One region of the Methylobacterium sp. WL19 genome, then DNA from elsewhere that is predicted to be linked to it. Evidence: riboswitches for the same ligand, from Rfam matches in the RefSeq annotation. Region 1 holds a riboswitch; each other region holds the start of a gene.

Evidence for each region. Region 1 has a riboswitch for cobalamin ahead of FV220_RS21485 (TonB-dependent receptor). Riboswitches for the same ligand answer to the same signal wherever they lie in the genome.
Region 2: it holds a riboswitch for cobalamin, as region 1 does, so the genes downstream of both, FV220_RS18220 (TonB-dependent receptor) here and FV220_RS21485 (TonB-dependent receptor) in region 1, are expected to answer to the same signal.
Region 3: it holds a riboswitch for cobalamin, as region 1 does, so the genes downstream of both, FV220_RS13440 (CbtB-domain containing protein) here and FV220_RS21485 (TonB-dependent receptor) in region 1, are expected to answer to the same signal.
Region 4: it holds a riboswitch for cobalamin, as region 1 does, so the genes downstream of both, FV220_RS07415 (TonB-dependent receptor) here and FV220_RS21485 (TonB-dependent receptor) in region 1, are expected to answer to the same signal.

What each region holds. Positions count from the first base shown of each region.
Region 1 is NZ_VRVC01000145.1:2,210-7,665, reverse strand. It holds gene FV220_RS21490 (PepSY domain-containing protein) at 1-1,293, opposite strand, end outside; gene FV220_RS21485 (TonB-dependent receptor) at 1,287-3,488, opposite strand; cobalamin riboswitch at 3,789-3,987, opposite strand; gene FV220_RS21480 (TonB-dependent siderophore receptor) at 4,085-5,456, opposite strand, start outside.
Region 2 is NZ_VRVC01000101.1:10-5,465, forward strand. It holds partial or broken gene FV220_RS18215 (ABC transporter substrate-binding protein) at 1-446, opposite strand, end outside; gene FV220_RS18220 (TonB-dependent receptor) at 455-2,434, opposite strand; cobalamin riboswitch at 2,555-2,767, opposite strand; gene FV220_RS18225 (recombinase family protein) at 3,085-3,678, shown strand; gene FV220_RS26175 (hypothetical protein) at 3,684-4,118, shown strand; gene FV220_RS18240 (hypothetical protein) at 4,840-5,106, shown strand; gene FV220_RS18245 (hypothetical protein) at 5,299-5,456, opposite strand, start outside.
Region 3 is NZ_VRVC01000060.1:23,080-28,535, forward strand. It holds gene FV220_RS13420 (DUF4349 domain-containing protein) at 1-654, opposite strand, end outside; gene cobW (cobalamin biosynthesis protein CobW) at 798-1,832, opposite strand; gene FV220_RS13430 (DUF1636 domain-containing protein) at 1,829-2,251, opposite strand; gene FV220_RS13435 (CbtA family protein) at 2,244-3,023, opposite strand; gene FV220_RS13440 (CbtB-domain containing protein) at 3,054-3,230, opposite strand; cobalamin riboswitch at 3,287-3,481, opposite strand; gene cobU (bifunctional adenosylcobinamide kinase/adenosylcobinamide-phosphate guanylyltransferase) at 3,588-4,100, shown strand; gene cobO (cob(I)yrinic acid a,c-diamide adenosyltransferase) at 4,097-4,717, shown strand; gene FV220_RS13455 (hypothetical protein) at 4,731-5,381, opposite strand; gene FV220_RS13460 (RusA family crossover junction endodeoxyribonuclease) at 5,378-5,456, opposite strand, start outside.
Region 4 is NZ_VRVC01000025.1:34,963-40,418, forward strand. It holds gene FV220_RS07405 (efflux RND transporter periplasmic adaptor subunit) at 1-259, shown strand, start outside; gene FV220_RS07410 (CusA/CzcA family heavy metal efflux RND transporter) at 256-3,414, shown strand; cobalamin riboswitch at 3,466-3,678, shown strand; gene FV220_RS07415 (TonB-dependent receptor) at 3,826-5,456, shown strand, end outside.

The DNA.
Region 1 (5,456 bases):
GAGGCGGTGGAGCGCCGTGAACAGCCAGCGGTTGACGCGGCCGGAGCGGTCGAGCCGGTTCAAGATCTCGCCGCTCTGCGGATCGACGTGAAGCCAGGTGGCGGCCGGGTCGGCGAAGCGCAGGCGCAGGATGGGGAGCGTCCCGCTCGTGAGGGGTGACCAGTACAGGTCATGAGTGTCGAGGCGCTCTACGCCCTCCAGCCTCGCACCCGCCATGGCGAAGCCGGCCGCCGCCGCGATCCGGGCGGTCGAGGGTGCGTCTCCGATCACCCGGCCGCCGGTGCGGTCGAGCCCCGTCGCGACCCAGTGCCCGCCGATCCGCGCGAGATGCAGGCCGAGGGGCGCATGGGCGGCCATCGCCCGCAGGCTCGCGGTCGTGAGGCCGACGGGGCTGTCCGCCCCGGCATGGGCCTCGCGTAGGTCGGCGGGCGGCGCGAGGGAGGTGAACCAGCGGTTCGGGTTCATGGAGAGCCAGCCGCTGAGGATGAAGGTGGTGAGCCCGATCCCGCCGATGAGCCCGGCGAGGTGGTGCCATCGCGCCATCCCGCGATAGGGCGTGACGCGTCCTCGCGCGTAACGCCGCCTCAGGCGCAGGCGCCAGATCCCGAGGACGAGGCCGCTGAGCGCCGTGAAGGCGGCGATGCCGGAAATCCAGAGCACAGCATCGCGCCACAGCTCGGCGCGGGCGCGCAGCGGCGTGAGATAGACCCAGTGGGTGACGGCGCCGACCCAGTTCCAGCCGCGCTCGAACCGCGTCGTGTCGAGCACGATCTCGCCCGTCCTTTCCGAGACGTAGAGCTCCGTGCCGGTCGCGTCGTTCAAGGCGACCTTGTGGAAGGGTCGCAGGGGATCGTAGCGCGCCGTCACCGTCCATTGGTCGCGCTCGACCTCCTCCACGGACGCGCCGGGACCGGCCCCGGTGAGGCGCCGGGCCGCCTCGCCATCGACCGGCCCGGCCGGTGCGCCGGTTCGCGCCGAGAGGGTGATGCGGCGGCCGTCGCTGGCCGACATCCGGTAGAAAGGCTCGTCCCCGCGCATCTCCAGATCGAGGCTGCGGGGCATGCCCTGCAGCCCGGCGGCGGCCAGGGCCTCGTCAGGCGAGACCGCGACCGCCTCCCATGCCATCGGGCGAAGATGCGCGAGACGCTCCGTCTCCGTGAGGCTCGGGAACGGCACGTAGAGCATCACCAGCCCGGAGCCGATCCACAGGGCGAAGAGCAGCCCGGTGGCGATGCCGAGCCAGCGATGGCCGAGGACCAGCCACCGCTTCCCTCGTTTCAGCGGGCTCACCACGCGACGCTGTAGGCCACCTCGAACGAGCGCGGTCGCCCGAGGATCCAGTTGGTGCCGATCCCGTCCACGGCGTTGCCGCTGATGGCGTAGGTTGTGTCGAACAGGTTGTAGACGCGAAGGCTCAGGCGCGAGGCCGGGGTGACCTGATGGTCGAGGCCGAGATGGGCGAGGGTGTAGTCGGGCCGTGGCGCGGTATTGGAGAAGTCGCTGAAGACCCGGCCGACATTCTGCAGCCCGATCCTGGCCTCCCAGTCGCGGGCGAAGGCCCAATTGAGCCAGACATTGGCGACGCGCTCGGGCACGTCGATGGGCTGGTTGCCCGCATAGGACACCGCCCCCTCCCGGAACTCGTCGTATTGCGCGTGGAGCAGAGCGAGGTTGGCGTCGATGCGCCAGCCATCGGGCAGGCGCAGGGCGAGCGCCCCCTCCACCCCGTGCGAGGATTGCCGGCCGACCTGGGTCGAGACATTGGGCTGGCCCGGCACCGCCGAAATCAGCTTGTCCTTGACGATGCGGTAGCCGGCGAGCGTCCATTCGAGGGCGCCGTTCAGCGCGAGGCCCTTGGCACCGACCTCGATCTGCTCGCCGGTGGAGAGGTCGAAATTGGCGTTCGATTGCGACAGGCTGATGAGGCTCCCCACCGGATCGGTGGCGGTGGCGTATTGCACGTAGAGGGCCGAATCCGGCGTCGGGTTGTAGACGAGGCCGAAGCGGTAACTCAGGGCCTCGAACGAGCGCGCGAAGGTGTCGCCGGTCTGCAGGTTGCGCCGGTGCAGGGTCGGCGCGTCGAAGCGCACGCCGGTGAGGAAGGAGAGTTGGTCGCTGAGGATCAGCCGGTTCTCGGCGAAGACCGAGGCCTGGTTGGTGCTGGTGGCATAGGCCGGGCTCGCGCGGCCATTGGCCGGAAACTGTCCGGGATCGTAATTGAACGGATCGACGCTGGTGACGAGGTTGCTGCCCGCGCTGGAGAAGTTGTTGGTGTGGCGGAAATCCACGTGGTTCACGTCGAACCCGATGGCGAACTCGTTGCGGAAGCCGAAGACGTTGCCCTTGAAGGCCGCGTCGAAGCGGTTCCCGACCTGCTCCTGTTGGTGGTAGATTTCGGTATAGCTGGACCGGTCGATGAGGCCCGTGCCGCGATTGAAGCTGTATTGCTCGACATCGAGCCAGTGGCGACGGCTCTGCAGCCGGTAGGCGGTGTTGCGGATGGTGATGTCGGCGCTCGGCGTCCACTCGGTCTTGAGCTGGGTCCAGTTGTCGGACCAGATGACCTTCGCGCCGTCGACATTGTAGTTGTTGTTGCGCAGGGACTGGACGATCCGGCCATCGACCAGCGGCGTGCCCCAGTAGCGGGCGGGCTCCTGGTAGCCGAGATCGTGGCTGAGGGTCACCGCGAGATCGGGGTTCAGCTGGAACAGCAGCGCGCCCGAGACCGCGAGGTTGCGGAAATCCCCGTTCGGGCTGGTCCAGCCGCCGTCGCGGTTGCCGCTGACATTGAGGCGGTAGGCCACCGCATCGCCGATGGGACCGCCGAGATCGACGGCGAGGCGCGCGAGCCCATCCGACCCGGTTGCGGCGCGGGCGGCATGGATCGGCGTGAAGCTCGGCTTCTTCGAGACCACGTTGACCACGCCGCCGATGGCGCCGTCGCCGTAGAGCACGGAGGCCGGGCCGCGCAGCACCTCGATCCTCTCCACGTTCCATGTGTCGAACGGGAAGGTCACGGTGCCGGCGCCCACGAACAGGCGGGTGCCGTCATACAGCTGCTGGATCGAGTTCGGGCCGGCGAAGCCCCGGCTGGAGAAGGCGCCGTTGCCGTTGCCGGGCGACGCGATGGTGGTGATGCCGGTGGCGTTCTGCGTCACCGCCTCGACCACCGTGTTCTGGCCCCGGATGCGCGCGGTCTCGCCGCTGATGACGTCGATGCTGGCGGGCGTCTCCAGCGGCGTCAGGCCAAGGCGACTGGCGCTGCGGGAGGGGGTCGAGAGGTTGAGCCCGACCGGGTTGGCGCGGGTGAGGCCGACCCCGCTCCCCTCCACGGTGAGCTGGTCGAGGGTGACGGCATTCTGGCTGACGGAATCCTGTGCCCGGACCTGACCGGCGAGCAGGGTCGAGCCGAGGAGCGACGCGAGGAAAGCGGTGGCGCGGGCCGTGGATGTCCGGCCGGGGGCGCGGTGGGTGACCTGTCTGGGCATGTTCGTTTTGGCAAACCGGAGTGATCGCTGGCCGAGTGCCGCGCCCCCTCTGCTAAATCGTATGTTATAACGTTACAATACGGCGAACCGGGCAAAATGCCTGCGTGCGGGACCGGACGGTCTCGCCGAAGGCATGCCGTGGAGCGATTCTGTAACGGAAGGAACGGGAACGATCGGGCATCGCAGGCAGACGGCGGGCGCGGCTCAGCGCAGTGGCACGTCACCGCGAACGAAACCGATGCGTTCGCGACATGCGAACGCCCCGACACCCCACCAGGACACCCCGCCCGATGCGTTTCGCGTGTGACCACGACTGACGGCAGGTCTCCTGGCTCGCGGGTCACCGCCCTCTCATCGTCTTCCCAGGTGATCACCCAGTGACGTGTTGATGAAGGACTCGCCGCTTACAGTTGCGGGGGCAGCCGCGGCATCGGACACAAGGTCCTCACCGCGTTCCCTTTTGATCCCCCGAAGAGGAACCGTCATGCTCAAGCTAGTCGAGGCCGGGAGACCGCGTCAACGACGTCACGGCAACAGCCCAAAAGAAAAGCCCCGGATCTTTCGATCCGGGGCCAATCTCATCGGATGCGCGTCGCCTACCAGCGGTAGGTGACGGAGCCGGTGATGCGGCGGCCGTCGCCGTAATTGCAGCCGACATATCCGCCGAGCTGGGCGCAGGTGCCGACATACACTTTGTCGGCCAGGTTGTTGGCGGCCACCTGGAAGCGCCAGTTGTCGAAGGAATAGCGGATCGACGCATCCATCAGGAAGTAATCCGGCACGCGGATGGTGTTGGCCGTATCGCCGAACGTATCGCCGATGTAGCGCACGCCGAAGCCGAAGCCGAGACCACGGAACAGGCCAGTCTGGACGGTATAGTCGGCCCAGTTCGAGATCACGATGTTCGGAACCTGGATCGGCCGGTTTCCGGTCGCGTCGGGCAAGGGGAACGGCGGGATGTCCCTGGTCACCCGGGCGTTGAGGGCGGTGAGCGAACTGAGCAGGCGGAACCCTTCGGCGAGTTCAAGGGTCGCCTCGGCCTCGATGCCGTTCACCGTGATCTCGCCGGTCTGGTAATAGGCTTGCTGCAGTGGATCGGTCCCGTCGAAGGTCAGGGCGTTGGTCTTCTTGGTATTGAAGTAGGTCAGCAGGAAGGTGCTGTTCGATCCCGGAGGCTGGAACTTGATGCCGCCCTCGATGGTCTCGCCGATCTCGGGCTTGGCGGGGCCGATCGAATACGTATCCGGCACGGCCGGGACGAATTGGCTCCGAGTGCTCGACTGGATGTAGAACGGCAGCACGTTGAACGAGCGCGCGGCGGCGACGTAGGGCGTCAGGCCGTTGTCGAAGAGATACGACAGTCCGACGCGGCCGCTATAGGATTCCGCATTCTGGGTGACCCCGAAATTGGTCGGGATCGCGTTCGGGACGCCGATACTGTTCAGCGTCGTACGAACGGCATCCAGGGCGGGGTTCTGCACGTCCGTCCGCGTCTTCACCCAATCGTAGCGGGCGTTGGCGCTGAACAGGAAACCGTTGCCGAACTTCACCTGATCCTGGGCGTAGATGCCGGTCTGCTCCTGCGACAGCCGGCTCAACAGCGTCCTCTGCAGGGGGGCGACGGCCGAGCCATAGGTCGGGTTGAGGACATCGATCGGGCCGACGAGTGCCGGACCCACGCCGGTAATGAGGAAGCTGGGATCGAAGAACGACTGGGTCGGGCCGCCCCTCTGGTCGCTCTTGTTCTGAATGTTGCTGTAATCGATGCCGAGCAAGGCGGTGTTCTTGAACCAGTCGAACACGTGCTCGTGCTGGATCTGGGTATCGACGGTGAAGACGCCGTAATCCTCCAGCCAGGTCTGGGCCGAACGGTTGATGAGCGAGGGTGAAGCCGTATTGTTCAGCCCGGTCGGGTAGATGCTGTTGTAGTTGGTGCTGGCATGGGCGTAGCGCAGATTTTGGCGCACG
Region 2 (5,456 bases), on a different contig from region 1:
GCGACCATCGCCTCGCCGCGCGCCGGGTGCCCGAGGGCCGCGGCGACGGTCCGGATCTGGGCCCGCACCCCCTCGAAGTCGTTGGGTACGCCGAGTTCGAGAAGGGGGAAGCCGACGCGCTTGAGCAGGCCCACCGTGGTCCGCGTCGTGAAGGCTCCGGCCACGACGAGGTCGGGCCGGAGCGCGACGATCTCCTCCGACAGGCCACGGGTCACCGCGATGCCGGTGGCCTCCCGCGCGACGGTGGAGCTGCGCGGGTCATGGGCGAGGTAGGTCACTGCGGTGACCTGGTCGCGGTCGGCGAGCCGCAGGACCAGCTCGTCGGCGCAGAGGTTCATCGAGACGACGTGGACCGGATGCGCCGGCTCGTCTGCCGCCCACCCCGCACCTGACAGACCAGGCCAGACCGCAATCGCTAGCGCAGCCAGCGTCCATCGCATCGACATCGCAATCCTCAGAACGTCGTCACGCGGACGCCGCCGTACACGGCGAGGCCCGGCCCGAGGAAGCCGGTGGGGTTCTCGTAGCGGCGGTCGAACAGGTTATCGATCCGGCCGAACACACTCACCGTCTCGTTCACGTCGTAGTTGACCGCGAGGTTGACCAGGGTGAAGCCCGGGTTCTTCAGCCTCTGGATCGAGAAGTCTCGGTTTCCGTCTACGAAGTGGCCAAGCACGATCACCGTCCCGCTGAAGCTCAGGCCGGGGATCGGCGTCCACTGAGCGGTGGCGCTGCCCTTGTGGCGGGGCCGGCGCAGGAGCTCCTGGTTGGTAATCTCATTCTTGGTCACGGTGTTGGTGTAGTCGACCCGGCCCGAGAGCGTGTCGGTGAACCGGACCGCAACGAAGGCCTCGGCCCCGTAGGATTCGGCTCGCCCGACGTTCTCGTTCGAGGTGAAGCTGGCGTTGGTGTTGATCAGGTTCTTGAAGTCGTTGGCGTAATAGGTCGCGCCGACGAGAACGCGCTCGCCGAGCGGCTGTTCGAAGCCGGCATCGTAGCCGAGGCTCTCTTCCGGCTTGAGGTTGGGGTTGGCGAAGAAGTTGAACGCCGGGAAGCTCTGGAACAGCTGGCTCAGGGTCGGCGCCTTGAAGCCGGTGCCGACGCTGCCTTTGATCCGCGTGTCGGTGAACGGCAGGATGTAGCTCGGGGCGACGCGGAACGTGGTGGCCGGTCCGAAGGCGTCGTTCTCGTCGTGGCGAACGTTGGCGACGAAAGAGGCACGGTCGAACGGCGTCAGCTGTATCTCGCCGTAGCCGGCGGTATTGCCGTTCCTGGCCCGCAGGTTGCCGGAACCGAACGGGTTCGGATCGGTGGTCGACAGGCTCTCGTCGTCACGCTGCGCGCCGAACAGAACGAGGTTGCCGGGCGAGAGCTGGTAGTCGCCGCGGTACTCGTACCGCGTGCGCTCGCCGAGGCCGGCGGTCGGGAGCGGGTTGAACGGGTCGTACGCGTTCTGGACCTGGCGGTTGTAGAGGTTCGAGTAGTTGATCGCGAAGACGTTGTGGAAACCGGCGAACGGTGTCCACTCGGCCTCGTTGCGGGTGAAGACTTGCTGCACGTCCGCCTGGCTGCGCAGGCCGCCCAGCGTCACCGGGAAGGTGCCATAGTCGTCGCCGCTGAAGAGCAGCTTCGAGTTGATGAACCGCGTGATCGAGTTGATTCGGAACGTGTCGGTGAACTGGTAGCCGAACTTCGCCGAGACGGTCTCGTTGTCGTAGTAGTTCGGGCGGGTCGTCGTTCCTGGGGCGACGAGGTTGGGCGGCGTCACAGGCGTTGCGGCAGCCCGGAGATGCTGGATCGACACCGAGTAGTCGAAGCCGTTTTCCGACCCGCTGATCCGGCCGCTCTGGTTGAACGTCCCGAATGAGCCGCCCTCGATCCGCGCGGTTGCCCTGGCCGGTCCTTCGCCACGCTTCGTCGTGAAGGAGATCGCGCCGCCGATGGCGTCGCTGCCGTAGAGGCCGCTCTGGGGACCCCTGAGCACCTCGATGCGGGAGAGGTCGTCGGTCAGGAGTTGCCCAAAGTCGAAGGAGCCGTTCGGGTTCGACGGGTCGGTCGCGTCGATGCCGTCGATGAGCACCTTCACGTGGTTCGAGTTCGAGCCGCGGATGAATACCGAGGTCTGACCGCCCGGGCCGCCGGTCTGCACGACGTTGAGGCCCGGCACCTGCTGGAGGGCATCCGGGACGGTGCGGCGCTGCTGGGCCTCCAGAGTGGCGGCGGTGAGCACGGTGACGCTCGATCCGACCTGGTCGACGGGCGTCGGCACGCCGGTGGCGGAGACGGAAAGCTCGGAGAGCGTGACGGCCGCCTCTGCCCCGCGCGGGACGTCGGCGAAGGGGGCGGCGGTCTGCTGCGCCAGGGCGGATACGGGAAGGGAGGCGCAGGCGAGCGCGAGCGTGCGCAAGCACGCGGATCGAGAGGGGAAGGACACGGGACAAGCCTCGGGCGACGTCTGTGGCACGTCACCGCGAACGAGGCCTGGGCGCTTGCCTGCCGTAAGGACAGCCGAACGCCTCGACACCCATCAGGACACCCCGCCCGATGCGTTTCGCGTGTGACCACGACTGACGGCAGGTCTCCTGGCTCGCGGGTCACCGCCCTCTCATCGTCTTCCCAGGCCCGAAGACCCAGTGACGTGTTGATGATGGGCTCGCCGCTTACAGTTGCGGGGGCAGCCGCGGCTTCGGGGAGGCCCTTTCGGACCTCATCCTCACCGCGTTCCCTTTTGATCCTCCGGGGAGGAACCGTCGGAGATAAGGAGCGCGATCAAAGCGTCCGCCGTCAATGGCACGCAAAGGCTTTCCGACGATGTGTGCCTGGAAGGTTACAGGTCAGCACTTACGAAGGTTTGCCTCGGTGCTATGCAGCGTCCGCTTTTCAAAAATTCGGCCCGAAAGCAGACCTTCGCATAACCACCCAAACGAGACGATCGCGCTATCAGCATCCATGTCCGATATTCGATCGTTTTCCCGACATATGCTGGATGTGCTTCCTAATCGGGGGCAAACGGCTCCGTTTATGTCGGGAAAATATGACTGGTTTTCTATTGCCAGATAAACGTGCTTGAATCACTATCCCGACATGCTCGTCGGATATGCCCGCGTCTCTACCCTCGATCAGAACCTCGACCTGCAGCGCGATGCGCTGACCAAGGCCGGATGCGAACGACTGTTCGAGGAGAAGAAATCTGGAAAGGCCGGCACGAAACGTCCTGAGTTCGATGCCGCTCTCGCCTACCTGCGTCCGACCGATGTGCTCATAGTCTGGAAGCTTGATCGGCTCGGTCGCTCGCTCGTTGAGATGATGCGCACGATCGACAATCTGCGGACGAAGGAGGTTCACTTCCGAAGCCTCACCGAGCAGTTTGATAGCGACACGGCTCACGGTCGCTTCGCTCTGCAGATGCACGGCGCCATGGCCGAGTACTTTCTCGACCTGAACCGCGAGCGGACAATGGAAGGGCTGAAAGCGGCGCTGGCCCGCGGCCGGAAGGGCGGCCGGCCAAAGAAGCTCACCGAGGCTGATATCGAGGTAGGCCGCGCCCTGCTGCAATCCGGCACCATCTCGATCGCAGCTATCGCTAAACGGCTCGGGATCAGTCGGGACACCTTCTACAGCTATTTCCCCCAGGCCCGGGCCCGCAGTCAGGCTGCAGCTACAGTCAGCGAGGCCTGATCTCGATGCCGATCCGGCGCGAACATCGCTTCTTTTATCCAATCGACTGGCCGCAGCTCTCTGCAGTGATACGCTTCCAACGCGCCGGGGGGGCTTGCGAGAGCTGTGGGCGGCCTCATGGAAAGGCTGTCTATCACCTGGGTGATGGACGTTGGTGGGATGCGGAGACCGGCTCCTGGCGCGACGGAACTGGGCACGCCCTAAGGATCCTCCCGAGCTTCGAGGATCTCGGGAGCCTCCGCTCTACCAAAGTCGTGCTGGCAACCGCACATCGCGATCACGACACTGCCAACAATGCGGACAGGAACCTCGCAGCCTTATGTCAGCGCTGCCACATGAACCACGATCGCCCTGAACATCGGCGCCGGCGGTGGCGAACGTTGTTCAGGCGAAGGGCCTCGGGCGACCTGTTTCGGGGGCCGTACTCTGAAGTGCGGTAGCTTCTAGCTGAGGTTGTTGTCGTCAGATTACTGACGCTGTGCACCTTCTGGGTCCCACGAGCTTGCTCGCGGAAGAGTGGAGGGGTGAGATAAACTGCGTCGCCAGCCTCGATCAGATCTGCCCGGGCTGGCAACCGTAGGGTGGCACAGAGCGCGGGAAACGCTCTTTGATGCGCTCGCAACCCCAAGTCCGTAGCGACTCTGGCAGACGGCGGTTCACCTCGATGCCAACCTCGTCGTAGGGCGTTGGGCCAGCGGTGACGTAGCGGTACCAGCCCCAGCCGAGCGTACCGACCCCTGCAAACAGGATCGCGAAGGCCACTGTGACGGCCAGCCCTAACCGCGACTGCGTAGGCCGCACTCCATCTGCCATGCCGGTCAACTCCCTTAACGATTCCGCGAGCCCCATACGACGCACGGGATCGCGGAGCCAACACGCAGCGGTATTCAACAAGTGCTTATGGCACTGCCCTGTGCCTTGTTGGGGACGCTCCTCTTCCTCACGCCATCCGCCCTACCGCCCGCTCCTCACCCACATCGCTACCTTTGCCTTAGGCGACTTCTTCGTGTGGGGTCATGGCCTCCGCTACAGGAGAGTTAATCCACGCCATTGCGTGCGCGCCGGCACGTCAAGAATTAGATCGGCACCCTATCTTAGTCTCATACAGCAACAAACAGACCTGATCCCAGGACTGTAGCGCAAAGGAGCTAAGTCATCCACATGAAGACCCGTATCGCCGCCATCGCCACCGCTCTTGTTCTTGGCGTTGCTCCGATCTCGTCCGCGATGGCTTTCGAGCGTCCGTCCCGCTACACCTCGTTCAACTCGTATGAGGTCGATGCTACTGGCTCGCTTGGTGCCCGCGACAGCGCCTTCTCGCGTAACCCGGCCAACTGCCCGATGAGCTCGGCCGCCGAGGGCAATGCCAACCAGCAGAACTTCCCCGTTCAGCAGTACGGCCAGACCTCCGGCGGGAACCGCTGCTAATCGGTCGATAGGGCTTCGATCATGCAGATGAAGGGTTTCAGCTACGCGATGATCGGCGCGTTCGCCTTCGGCTTTCTCGCAACGGTCGTTGGCTCCGCCAGGACCATGATGGGCCTCTGACGACCGAAAGACTCAGCTGATCGAGCGGCGGGGCGGAAGCCTCGCCGTTTTTCATGCGTGGTCCCTGGTTGATCAATCCTCGTCGAAGAAGCCGGAGTCGGATTTGCGGCCGTCCACGATTGAGAAGCCTTCGCTGGATGGTCGGTCGGCGGCCCATCCAAGGAAGAGATCGACACCTTCACATTGAACAGGACCGGCCAAGCGCGTCGCATCTGCTGTCGGCAGCCCTA
Region 3 (5,456 bases), on a different contig from region 1:
CAAGGCCGATCCTGCGCTCGCGCCGAAGGTCTGGCCCGCCTGGGCCCAGGCTTCCTCCACGGGGGCGAGGGGCCCGGCGCGCGCCTCGTCGGAGCGCAGGGCGACGGAGACGAGCTCCGTGTCGACGCGCTGGCTCAGGCCGCGCTGTTTGGCATCGGCTTCCTCGATCTGCGACTGAACCTGCGCCAATTCCTGCGCGATGCGGATCAGATCCTCCACGCGCGGGTCGGGCCGTGCGGCGATCGCATCGAGCCGGGCGCGATAGGCGGTGAGCTGGGCCAAGCGCCGGCCGCCATCCTCGATGGCATCCGTCAGGTCGTCGGCACGCGTCGACTGGCTCCGGAGCACGACGTCGCCCGTCGCCTCGCCGGGCAGGGGCGACGTGACGAAGGCCATGAAGGGAGCAACGGATTCATGCGGCAGTCGGACCTGGACCTGGGCCTGCGGACGGCCCGCAGGCCTCCGGCCATCGTCGATGGACGCAGCGACGAGGATGCATTTCAGGGCCGCCTCGTTCAGGCAGCGGTCGCGGGCCGCCTCGAAATGCGGGTTCACCCGCTGGGGCGGTAATCCGATGGTCAGGTCGTGGGTATAGGCGAGCTTCGCATCGCCCGTCTGGGCGAGAGGGCGAGCCACCGGAGAGAGGCGTGCCATCGCCCGGCTGTCCGAGGCCTGAAACTCCGGTTTGGGCGGACGTGAATCCGAGCACCCACCGATCGCCGCGAGAGCCGCCAGGCCGGACGCGACCACGAGGCCGCGGCACCCGCGCGCCGGGATCCGTCGGGCGGTCAACGCGCTCACCCCGCCAGGGCGGCTGCCACCGCCCCTTGGTCGAAACCCTTCAGCCCGATGACCACGAGCCGGCCGTCGCGGTTCTCGCTCGCCCGCCAGGGGCGGTCGTAATGATGGGCGATGCGGGCGCCGACGCCCTGGACCACGAGGCGCATCGGCTTGCCGGTGACCTCGGCGAAGCCCTTGATCCGCAGGACGCCGCTGGTCTCGGCGGCGCGGGCGACGCGGGCGGCCAGATCCTCGGCGCTCGCCGTGGCAGGCACGGCAATGGCCACGGAGTCGAAATCGTCGTGATCGTGATCCTCGCCCTCGCCGTGATGCGAGGGGCGGGCGTCGAGATCGTCCTCGGCGGCGGCGCCGAGACCGAGGATCACGCGCGGATCGAGGCGGCCATGCTCGGCCTCGACCATCTTCACCGCGCGCGGCAGCTGGCGCTCCACCTCGGCGCGGACCTTGGCCTTGCCGGCTTCGTCGAGGAGGTCGGCCTTGTTCATGACTACGAGGTCGGCGCAGAGGAGCTGGTCCTCGAACACCTCCTCCAGCGGGTTGTCGTGATCGACGCTGGCATCGTCGGCCCGCTGGGCGGCGAGGGCCGCCGGATCGTCGGCGAAGAAGCCGGCAGCGACGGCGGGGCCGTCGATGACCGCGATCACCCCGTCCACGGTCACCCGCGAGCGGATCGCCGGCCAGTGGAAGGCTTGGACCAGGGGCTTCGGCAGAGCGAGGCCGGACGTCTCGATGAGGATGTGCTCGGGCGGGTCGGCCCGGTCGAGCAGCTTGTTCAGGGCCGGCACGAAATCGTCCGCCACGGTGCAGCAGATGCAGCCATTGGCCAGTTCCACGATGTCCTCGTCCTGGCAGCCCTCGATGCCGCAGGCGGCCAGGAACGATCCGTCGAAGCCGATATCGCCGAACTCGTTGACGATGATGGCGAGCCGACGACCGCCGGCATTCTCCACGAGGTGACGCACGAGGGTCGTCTTGCCGGCTCCGAGGAAGCCGGTGACGATCGTGCAGGGAATCTTCTCGACGATGCTCATTCGGCGGCGTCCGGAATTCTGTCCGCGCGCGGCGGAGGAAACGGGGGAATGCGGGCGACGACACCTTTGCGGAACGCTTCCGGCCGTGCCTTCCAGGGCACGATGCCGTCGGGCGTCTCCGCGTACAGGCCGATGCCCGCGAGGATGGTCCTGGCGGATTCGATCGGGTCGAGGTCGCCGTAGACGTAGGTCCAGCGGCCCTCCGACGCCACGGCGACCGTGCATGGGCGCTTGCAGACCGACAGGCACTCCACGCTCTCGACCGCGATGCCCTCGATGGCGGCTTCCGTCACCGCTTCGCGCAACGCCGAGACGAGGCGGGCCCCGGCGCGGGGCTCGGACGTGTCGCCGGCCGTGCGACAGGTGGCGCAGACGTAGAGTGCGACCGCGTTGCCGGCCGGGATGTCCTCGTCAGGCATGCGACGTCGCTGGGTTCTTGCGCCCGACGCTGTTCCAGGCCCAGCCGAAGGCGAGGCCGATCACCGCCCAGAACACGAAGGCGATGCCCAGCGACCGAGCGGCGAACTGGGCCGCGTAGCCCGGGGGCAGGGCGGAGGCGGCGTGGCTCGTCTCCGGAGCGCCTGCCAGATGCGGTGCGACGAGGAGCACGATCCCTCCGGCGATGGCGATGGGGGAGCGGCGGATCGCGATGAGGTAGAGCCCCATGGCGGTGGCGGCCGCAGTCATGATCCACCAGAACTGGCGTTCGGCGAGCGGAGCCGCCTCCATGCCGGGCAATTCCGGCGGCAGGCCGAGGGCCGGGGCGAGAGCCACGGCGAGGAACCCCGCAATGGCGAAGCGCAGGCCGGTTTCCGGGCTCGGCTCGCGCCCGCAGGCGATGAGAGCCGCGCCCAGCAAAAGGGCATAGCCGACGCCGCCGACCAGGGTCGCGAGGGCGGTGAAGACCATACGGGGCAGGCCGGGCCCGGGCTGCCAGGCCGGTGCGACCTCGCCGCCTTCGACACCGTCCGTCTTGCCGCCATGGTCGTGGCCCGAATGGACGGGGACGATGAGGGAGGCCGGCGAGGCGCCGCGCGGCATCCATTGCGCGGCCGGCGCCGTGGCTTCGCCGCTCTCGTAACGCTCGGCCGCGATGATCAGCGGCGAGGTGAGGGCGAACTGCAAGCCCGTGGCGACGACAGCCGCCAGGAAGCCGGCGACCAGGGCCGCCGACACGAGTCGGATCATCATGGAATCAGGTCCTGACTGAGCGCGTGGCGGTCAGTGGCAGGGGAAATTCTGGGCGTGCCGGAAATCGTGGGCCGCGTTGTGCAGCGCCATCGCCGGGGCGAAACCGGCCATGAAGACGAGCCCGAGGCCGAGGAAAGCGGCCATGAGCACCGCGCCGAGACGCTCGTTGCTGCGGGTGCCGGTAAGGACGAGGGTGTTGGTGGTCATCGTGTCAGGTCTCCGGCCGCCCCGCCGGCGGCGTTCGAGGATCGAGCGGGAGGACGATGTGGTCCCCTTCGGATGGCAGGTCTCCTGGCTCGCGGGTCATCCGGTCCTGCCGCCTTCCCGGATCGCTCCGGTGGCCGATGGCAGGCCCGTCTCCGCTCACAGTTGCGGGGGCAGCTGCGGTTTCAGGCGCGAGCCCTCACCGCATTCCCTTTTCACCCCGTCACCGGGGCACCGTCCGAAGCTCGCTTCTACGCGCTCGCGCGACCGCTGACAACGCGCCGCCAAAGCGTTTTACCGCCTTTGACGGGGCAGGGCGGTTTCGCGCTAAAGGAAGCCATGCGGCAGCCTTCCCCAAGAATGACACTGGTCCTCGGCGGCGCTCGCTCGGGCAAGAGCCTGCACGCGGAGCGCCTCGTCGAAGCCCATCCGGCGCCCTGGCTCTACCTCGCCACCGCGCAGGCCTGGGACGACGAGATGCGCGAGCGCGTCGCCCTTCACCGGTCGCGCCGCTCGGCCGATTGGATCACCCGGGACGTACCGATCGACCTGGCCGAGGCCGTCGCCGCGGCGACCGGGCCGGTGCTGGTCGATTGCCTGACCCTGTGGCTCACCAACCTGATCCTGTCCGAGGCGGACGTCGAGGCCGCGACCGTCGCGCTGATCGAGGCCTGCGATCGCGCGCCGGGGCCGGTGGTGCTCGTCGGCAACGAGGTTGGGCTCGGCATCGTGCCGGACAACGCGCTTGCCCGCCGCTTCCGCGACGCGGCCGGGCGCCTGCACCAGCGCCTCGCCGCGCGGGCCGACCATGTGGTGTTCATGGTGGCGGGACTGCCGATGATCGTGAAACCCCAACCCGGAGCAGCCGCATGAGCGAGTCAGACACGAACGATCCGGAGGCCGAACGGCATCGCGAGAAGATGGAGAAGCGCAAGGCCATCCAGGACGCCGAGGTCGCGGCCAAGACGATCGAGAAGGGCCTCCTCATCGTCAATACCGGCCCCGGCAAGGGCAAGACCACGGCCGGGCTCGGCCTCCTCCTGCGCGCCTTGGGCCATGGCTGGCGGGTCGGCGTGGTCCAGTTCATCAAGGGCGCCTGGGACACCGGCGAGAAGCACGCGCTGAAGGCTTTCGGCGACCAGATCGAATGGCATACGCTCGGCGAGGGCTTCACCTGGGAGACCCAGGACAAAGCCCGCGACATCGCGGCGGCCGAGCATGCCTGGGCCAAGGCCGAGGAATTGATGGCCGACCCGACCATCCGCCTCGTCCTCCTCGACGAGCTCAACATCGCCTTGCGCTACGATTACCTGCCCATCGACGCCGTGGTGGCGGCTTTCCGGGCGCGCCGGCCCGATCTCCACGTCATCGTCACCGGGCGCAACGCCAAGCCGGCCCTCATCGAGGCCGCCGACCTCGTCACCGAGATGGGCAGCGTGAAGCACCATTTCGCCGCCGGGGTGAAGGCACAGGAGGGGATCGAGTTCTGACTACTGGGCGCGGTCAGGCCCCAGCGCCGACCGGCTGGTTCTCGTGGAGGACGAGCTTCAGCGTGGCGACGAAATCCTCCAGGGCGGTGCGATCGAGGTCGCGCTGCAAGGCCCCGTGGGCGACGGCGTTGCGCAGGTTCGCGATGGGACGAAGACGATCCGCCTCGTCCGGCGTCACGATGCCTTCGCCCGCGAGCTCCTCGATCAGCCGTGCGGGCGATTGAGAGTGTGACAGGCGGTTCGGAATCAAGGCCCGCCCGATGGCTTCGAAGGTCGACCAGCCTAGCAGCAGAGCCGCTTCCATCTGGCCGGCCGCGATGAGGGCCTCGACCTTCGTGATCGTGCGGTCGATGATGTCTGGCGTCACGCCGTCGATGGCGGGCACGCCGCCGCCGGAGCGGGCGTAGTAGATCCGAAGCTCCCAATCGGTGACACCGAGGAACCGGTCAGCGACCCTTTCCCGGCTTCCGGATCGCGTGCCATCCCGTACGATTTCGATCGCCAGATTCTTTGGTTTGCCAAGCGCGATGGCGTCTGGAACGTAGTCGCCCATGAAGGAGGGCAGAAGCTGGCGTGAAGGGTGAGTATAGACCTCGTAGCCGGCATCCGTAAGTGCCGGGATGATGAGGTCGAGGACCGGCCGTTCTGATTCCATGCCGCTCATGCCAGTTCCTCGAAGGGATCGTCCGAAAGCCTTACGTATAGGATCGGCTTCTGTGCCGACAGAGCCGCCGCCAGG
Region 4 (5,456 bases), on a different contig from region 1:
GGTCATCGACACCGGCACCAGGCAGATCGTCCTGCTGGACAGGGGAGAGGGTCGCTTCGAACCGCGGCCGGTCAGGCTCGGCACCCGCGGCGACGGCTACGTCGAGATCCGCGACGGCATCGTCGCCGGCGACCGCGTGGTGACCTCGGCCAACTTCCTCATCGATGCCGAGAGCAACCTGAAGGCGGCGCTGCAGGGGCTCTCGGAACCCAAGCCCGATCCCGGGCCGCAGGCCGCCGCCGAGGGGAAGGCGCCATGATCGCCCGCCTCATCGCCTGGTCGGCCCGGAATCTGGTGCTGGTGCTGATCGGGACCGTCTTCGCGGTGGGAGCCGGGCTCTACGCCCTGAGGACCCTGCCGCTCGACGCGATCCCGGACCTCTCGGACGTCCAGACCATCGTCTACACCGAGTACCCCGGGCAGGCGCCCCAGGTCATCGAGGACCAGGTCACCTACCCCCTGACCACCGCGATGCTGACGGTGCCCCGGTCGAAAGTCGTGCGCGGCTTCTCGTTCTTCGGGGTGTCGTTCGTCTACGTCATCTTCGAGGACGGCACCGACCCGTACTGGGCCCGGAGCCGGGTGCTCGAATACCTGAACACCGTGGCCAAACGCCTGCCGGCCGGCGTCACCCCGACCCTGGGACCCGACGCGACCGGGGTCGGCTGGGTCTACCAGTACGTCGTGGTCGCCAAGGAGCGCACGCTGGCCGAGCTCCGGTCGCTGCAGGACTGGGTCGTCCGCTTCGGGGCGTCGCGGGCCGAGGGCGTGGCGGAGGTCGCCGGCGTCGGCGGCTTCGTGAAGCAGTACAACGTGGTCGTCGATCCGAACCGGTTGCGGGCACAGGGCATCACCCTGTCCAAGCTCCGGGAGGCGATCCGGTCGAGCAACGCCGACGTCGGCGGCCGTACCGTCGAGCTCTCCGAGTTCGAGTTCGTCGTCCGTGGCCGCGGCTACCTCAAGAGCGTCGCCGACATCGAGAGCATCGTCCTGAGGACGGAGGCGGGCACACCCCTGCGGGTGAAGGACGTGGCTCGGGTCGAGCTCGGTCCCGACGAGCGCCGCGGGATCACCGAGATGAACGGCGACGGCGAGGTCGCCGGCGGGATCGTCCTGCAACGGTTCGGTGCCAACGCCCTGAACGTCATCGAGAACGTGAAGGCCCGGCTTTCCGATGTCGCCGCCAGCCTGCCCGAGGGCACGGAGATCCTTCCGGTCTACGACCGCTCGCACCTCATCGAGGCGGCCATCGAGACCCTCAAGGGCACGCTGATCGAGGAAAGCGTCATCGTAGCCCTCGTCTGCGTCGTGTTCCTGCTCCACGTCCGCAGCGCGCTGGTGGCGATCCTGATGCTGCCGGTCGGCATCCTCATGGCGTTCGCGGGCATGAAGGCCCTCGGGCTCGGGGCCAACATCATGAGCCTGGGCGGCATCGCCATCGCGGTGGGCGCCATGATCGACGCCGCCATCGTGATGATCGAGAACGCCCACAAGCACCTGGAGCGGGCGGACCCCGGCAAGCGCCGGGTCGAGATCCTGATCGAGGCCGCAAGCGAGGTCGGGCCGTCGCTGTTCTTCTCGCTCCTCATCATCACCGTGAGCTTCCTGCCGATCTTCACGCTAGAGAGCCAGGAGGGCCGCCTGTTCGGTCCGCTGGCCTTCACCAAGACCTTCGCCATGGCCGCGGCGGCGGTGCTGTCCCTGACACTCGTCCCGGCGTTGATGGCTTTATTCGTCCGGGGCCGGATCATTCCGGAGCACCGCAATCCGGTGAACAGACTCCTGATCTGGATCTACCGACCGCTCATCGCAGGCGTCCTGCGGGCGCGGGTGCTCACCATCCTGTTGGCCCTCGTCGTCCTGGCGGCGACGGCATGGCCGGCGAGCCGGCTCGGCTCCGAGTTCATGCCCGACCTCGACGAGGGCACCTTGATGTACATGCCGACCACGCTGCCGGGCATCTCGGTGACCAAGGCCGGGGACCTGCTCGCCACCCAGGACAGGATCATCAAGTCGTTCCCCGAGGTCGCCTCGGTCTACGGCAAGGCCGGTCGGGCCAACACCGCGACCGACCCGGCGCCGTCCGAGATGTTCGAGACCATCGTCAACCTGAAGCCGAAGGCGGAGTGGCGACCCGGGGTCACGACGGCGAGCCTGAAGGCCGAGATGGACGCCGCGCTCCAGTTCCCCGGGGTCTCGAATGCCTGGACCCAGCCGATCCGCGCCCGCATCGACATGCTCTCGACCGGCATCCGTACGCCGGTCGGGATCAAGGTGCTGGGGACGGACCTTTCCGAGATGGAGAAGGTCGCCCGCCAGGTCGAGGCGGTGGTGAAGGCGGTGCCGGGCACGTCGAGCGCCTACGCCGAACGGGTGCAGGGCGGCTACTTCCTCGACATCACCCCCGACCGCGAGGCGCTGGGCCGGTACGGGCTGACCGTCGGCGACGTGCAGGACGTGATCGGGATGGCGCTCGGCGGCGAGAGCGTCACCAACACCGTCGAGGGCCGCGAGCGCTACACCGTCAACGTACGCTACCCGCGCGCCTTCCGCTCCGACCCGCGCTCCATCGCCTCCGAGGTTCAGGTGCCGATCCCGGGTGGGGGCACGGTACCGCTCGGTGAGGTCGCCAAGGTTCAGTTGAACCGTGGCCCGACCCAGATCCGGACCGAGAACGGGCAACTCGCGGTCTTCATCTACGTCGACGTCGCCGGTCGCGACCTCGGGGGCTACGTCGCCGAGGCGCGGGCGGCGGTCGCCAAAGAGGTGAGCCTGCCGCAGGGTACCCTCGTGCAGTGGAGCGGTCAGGTCGAGTACCTCGACCGGGCGACGGCCCGGCTCAAGGTCGTGGTGCCGCTGACGCTGCTGATCGTGTTCCTGCTGCTGTACCTCAACTTCCGTCGACTGACCGAGACCCTGATCGTGATGCTGTCGCTGCCGTTCGCGCTCGTCGGCGGGGTCTGGCTGATGTGGTGGATGGGCTTCAACCTGTCGGTGGCGGTGGCCGTCGGCTTCATAGCACTGGCAGGCGTCGCGGCCGAGACCGGGGTGATCATGCTGGTCTACCTCGATCATGCGCTGGCCGAGATCCGGGCCGGATGCGACCGCGCCGGACGGGCACTCACCCGTGCCGACCTGCGGAGGGCCATCATGATCGGCGCGGTGGAGCGGGTGCGTCCGAAGATGATGACGGTGGTCGCCATCATGGCCGGGCTCCTGCCGATCCTGTGGAGCACCGGATCGGGCTCTGAGGTTATGCAGCGGATCGCGGTCCCCATGATCGGCGGCATGGTCTCGTCGACCGTCCTGACCCTCGTGGTAATCCCTGCGGTCTACGGCCTGGTGAAGGGCTGGGGACTGCCGCGGTCCGAACCGAATGCCATCGACCCCGAGGCCCGACTTGTAACGTTATGAACACACAGGGCGGAAAACCCCGAAGCGACATTGACGCTGGGCCATTCCCTCAGGTCCTGTATGTCCGACGGTTCCTCCCCGGAGGATCAAAAGGGAACGCGGTGAGGATGAGGTCCGAAAGGGCCTTCCCGAAGCCGCGGCTGCCCCCGCAACTGTAAGCGGCGAGCCCATCATCAACACGTCACTGGGTCTTCGGGCCTGGGAAGACGATGAGAGGGCGGTGACCCGCGAGCCAGGAGACCTGCCGTCAGTCGTGGTCACACGCGAAACGCATCGGGCGGGGTGTCCTGATGGGTGTCGAGGCGCCCGGCTGCCCTAACGGCAGGCAAGCGCCCAGGCCTCGTTCGCGGTGACGTGCCACAGACGTCGCCCGAGGCTTGTCCCGTGTCCTTTCCTTCCCGAACCGCGTGCTTGCGCACGCTCGCGCTCGCCTGCGCCGCCCTTTCCGGTCCCGTGCTCGCGCAACAGGCCGCCGCCCCCTTCGCCGATGTCCCGCGCGGGGCCGAGGCGGCCGTCACGCTCTCCGAGCTTTCCGTCTCCGCCACCGGCGTGCCGACGCCCGTCGACCAGGTCGGATCAAGCGTCACCGTGCTCACCGCCGCCACCCTGGAGGCCCAGCAGCGCCGCACCGTCCCGGATGCCCTCCAGCAGGTACCGGGCCTCAACGTCGTGCAGACCGGCGGCCCGGGCGGTCAGACCTCGGTGTTCATTCGCGGCTCGAACTCGAACCACGTGAAGGTGCTCATCGACGGCATCGACGCGACCGACCCGTCGAACCCGAACGGCTCCTTCGACTTCGGGCAACTCCTGACCGACGACCTCTCCCGCATCGAGGTGCTCAGGGGTCCCCAGAGCGGCCTCTATGGCAGCGACGCCATTGGAGGCGCGGTCTCCTTCACGACGAAGCGTGGCGAGGGACCGGCCAGGGCCACCGCGCGGATCGAGGGCGGCTCGTTCGGTACCTTCAACCAAAGCGGCAGGATCAGCGGGTCGGAGGACGGCTTCGACTATTCGGTCTCGATCCAGCACTTCCGTGCGGCCGCGACGCCGGTGACGCCGCCGAACCTCGTCCCGCTCGGCCGGGCGATCCATCCGAATTTTTACGACAACGAGACCGTCTCGGCGAAGTTCGGCTACCAGTTCACCGACACCTTCCGCATCAACTCGGTGACGCGCTTCATCAATTCCCGTCTCCTATTCACGGGAACCGACTACAGCACCTTCCCAGCCTTCCCGGCGGCGTTCCGGAGTGCCGCCGACGTGCAGCAGGTCTTCACCCGCAACGAGGCCGAGTGGACACCGTTCGCTGGGTTCCACAACCTCTTTGCGATCAACTACTCGAACTTGTTCAACAGACAGCAGGGCCCCCTCGACCCCCTTGCGACGCCGGACGCGACGACGGGCCTGGGCGAGCGCACGCGCTACGAGTACCGCGGGGACTACCAGCTCTCGCCCGGCAACCTCGTCCTGTTCGGCGCTCAGCGTGACGACGAGAGCCTGTCGACCACCGACCCGAGCCCGTTCGGGGCCGGCAACTTGCGGGCGAGGAACGGCAACACGGCCGGCTACGGGGAGGTGCAGCTGACGCCCTTCGAGCGGGCGTCGTTCGTTGCCAACATCCGCCACGACGAGAACGACGCCTTCGGGCCGGCCACCACCTTCCGCGTCGCGCCGAGCTACATCCTGCCCTTCACCGAGACCCGGATCAAAGGCAGCGTCGGCACCGGCTTCAAGGCGCCGACCCTGAGCCAGCTGTTCCAGAGCTTCCCGGCCTCAAACTTCTTCGCCAACCCGAACCTCAGGCCGGAGGAGAGCCTCGGCTACGACGCCGGCATCGAGCAGCCCCTGGGGGACCGCGTCCTCGTCGGAGCGACCTACTACGCTAACGATTTCAAGAACCTCATCACCTCGAACGCGACGTTCACTTCGAACGAGAACGTCGGCCGGGCCGAATCGTACGGGGCGGAAGCCTTCGTCGCTGTCCGGTTCTCCGATACCCTTACGGGCCGGATCGACTACACCAACACGGTGACCAAGAACGA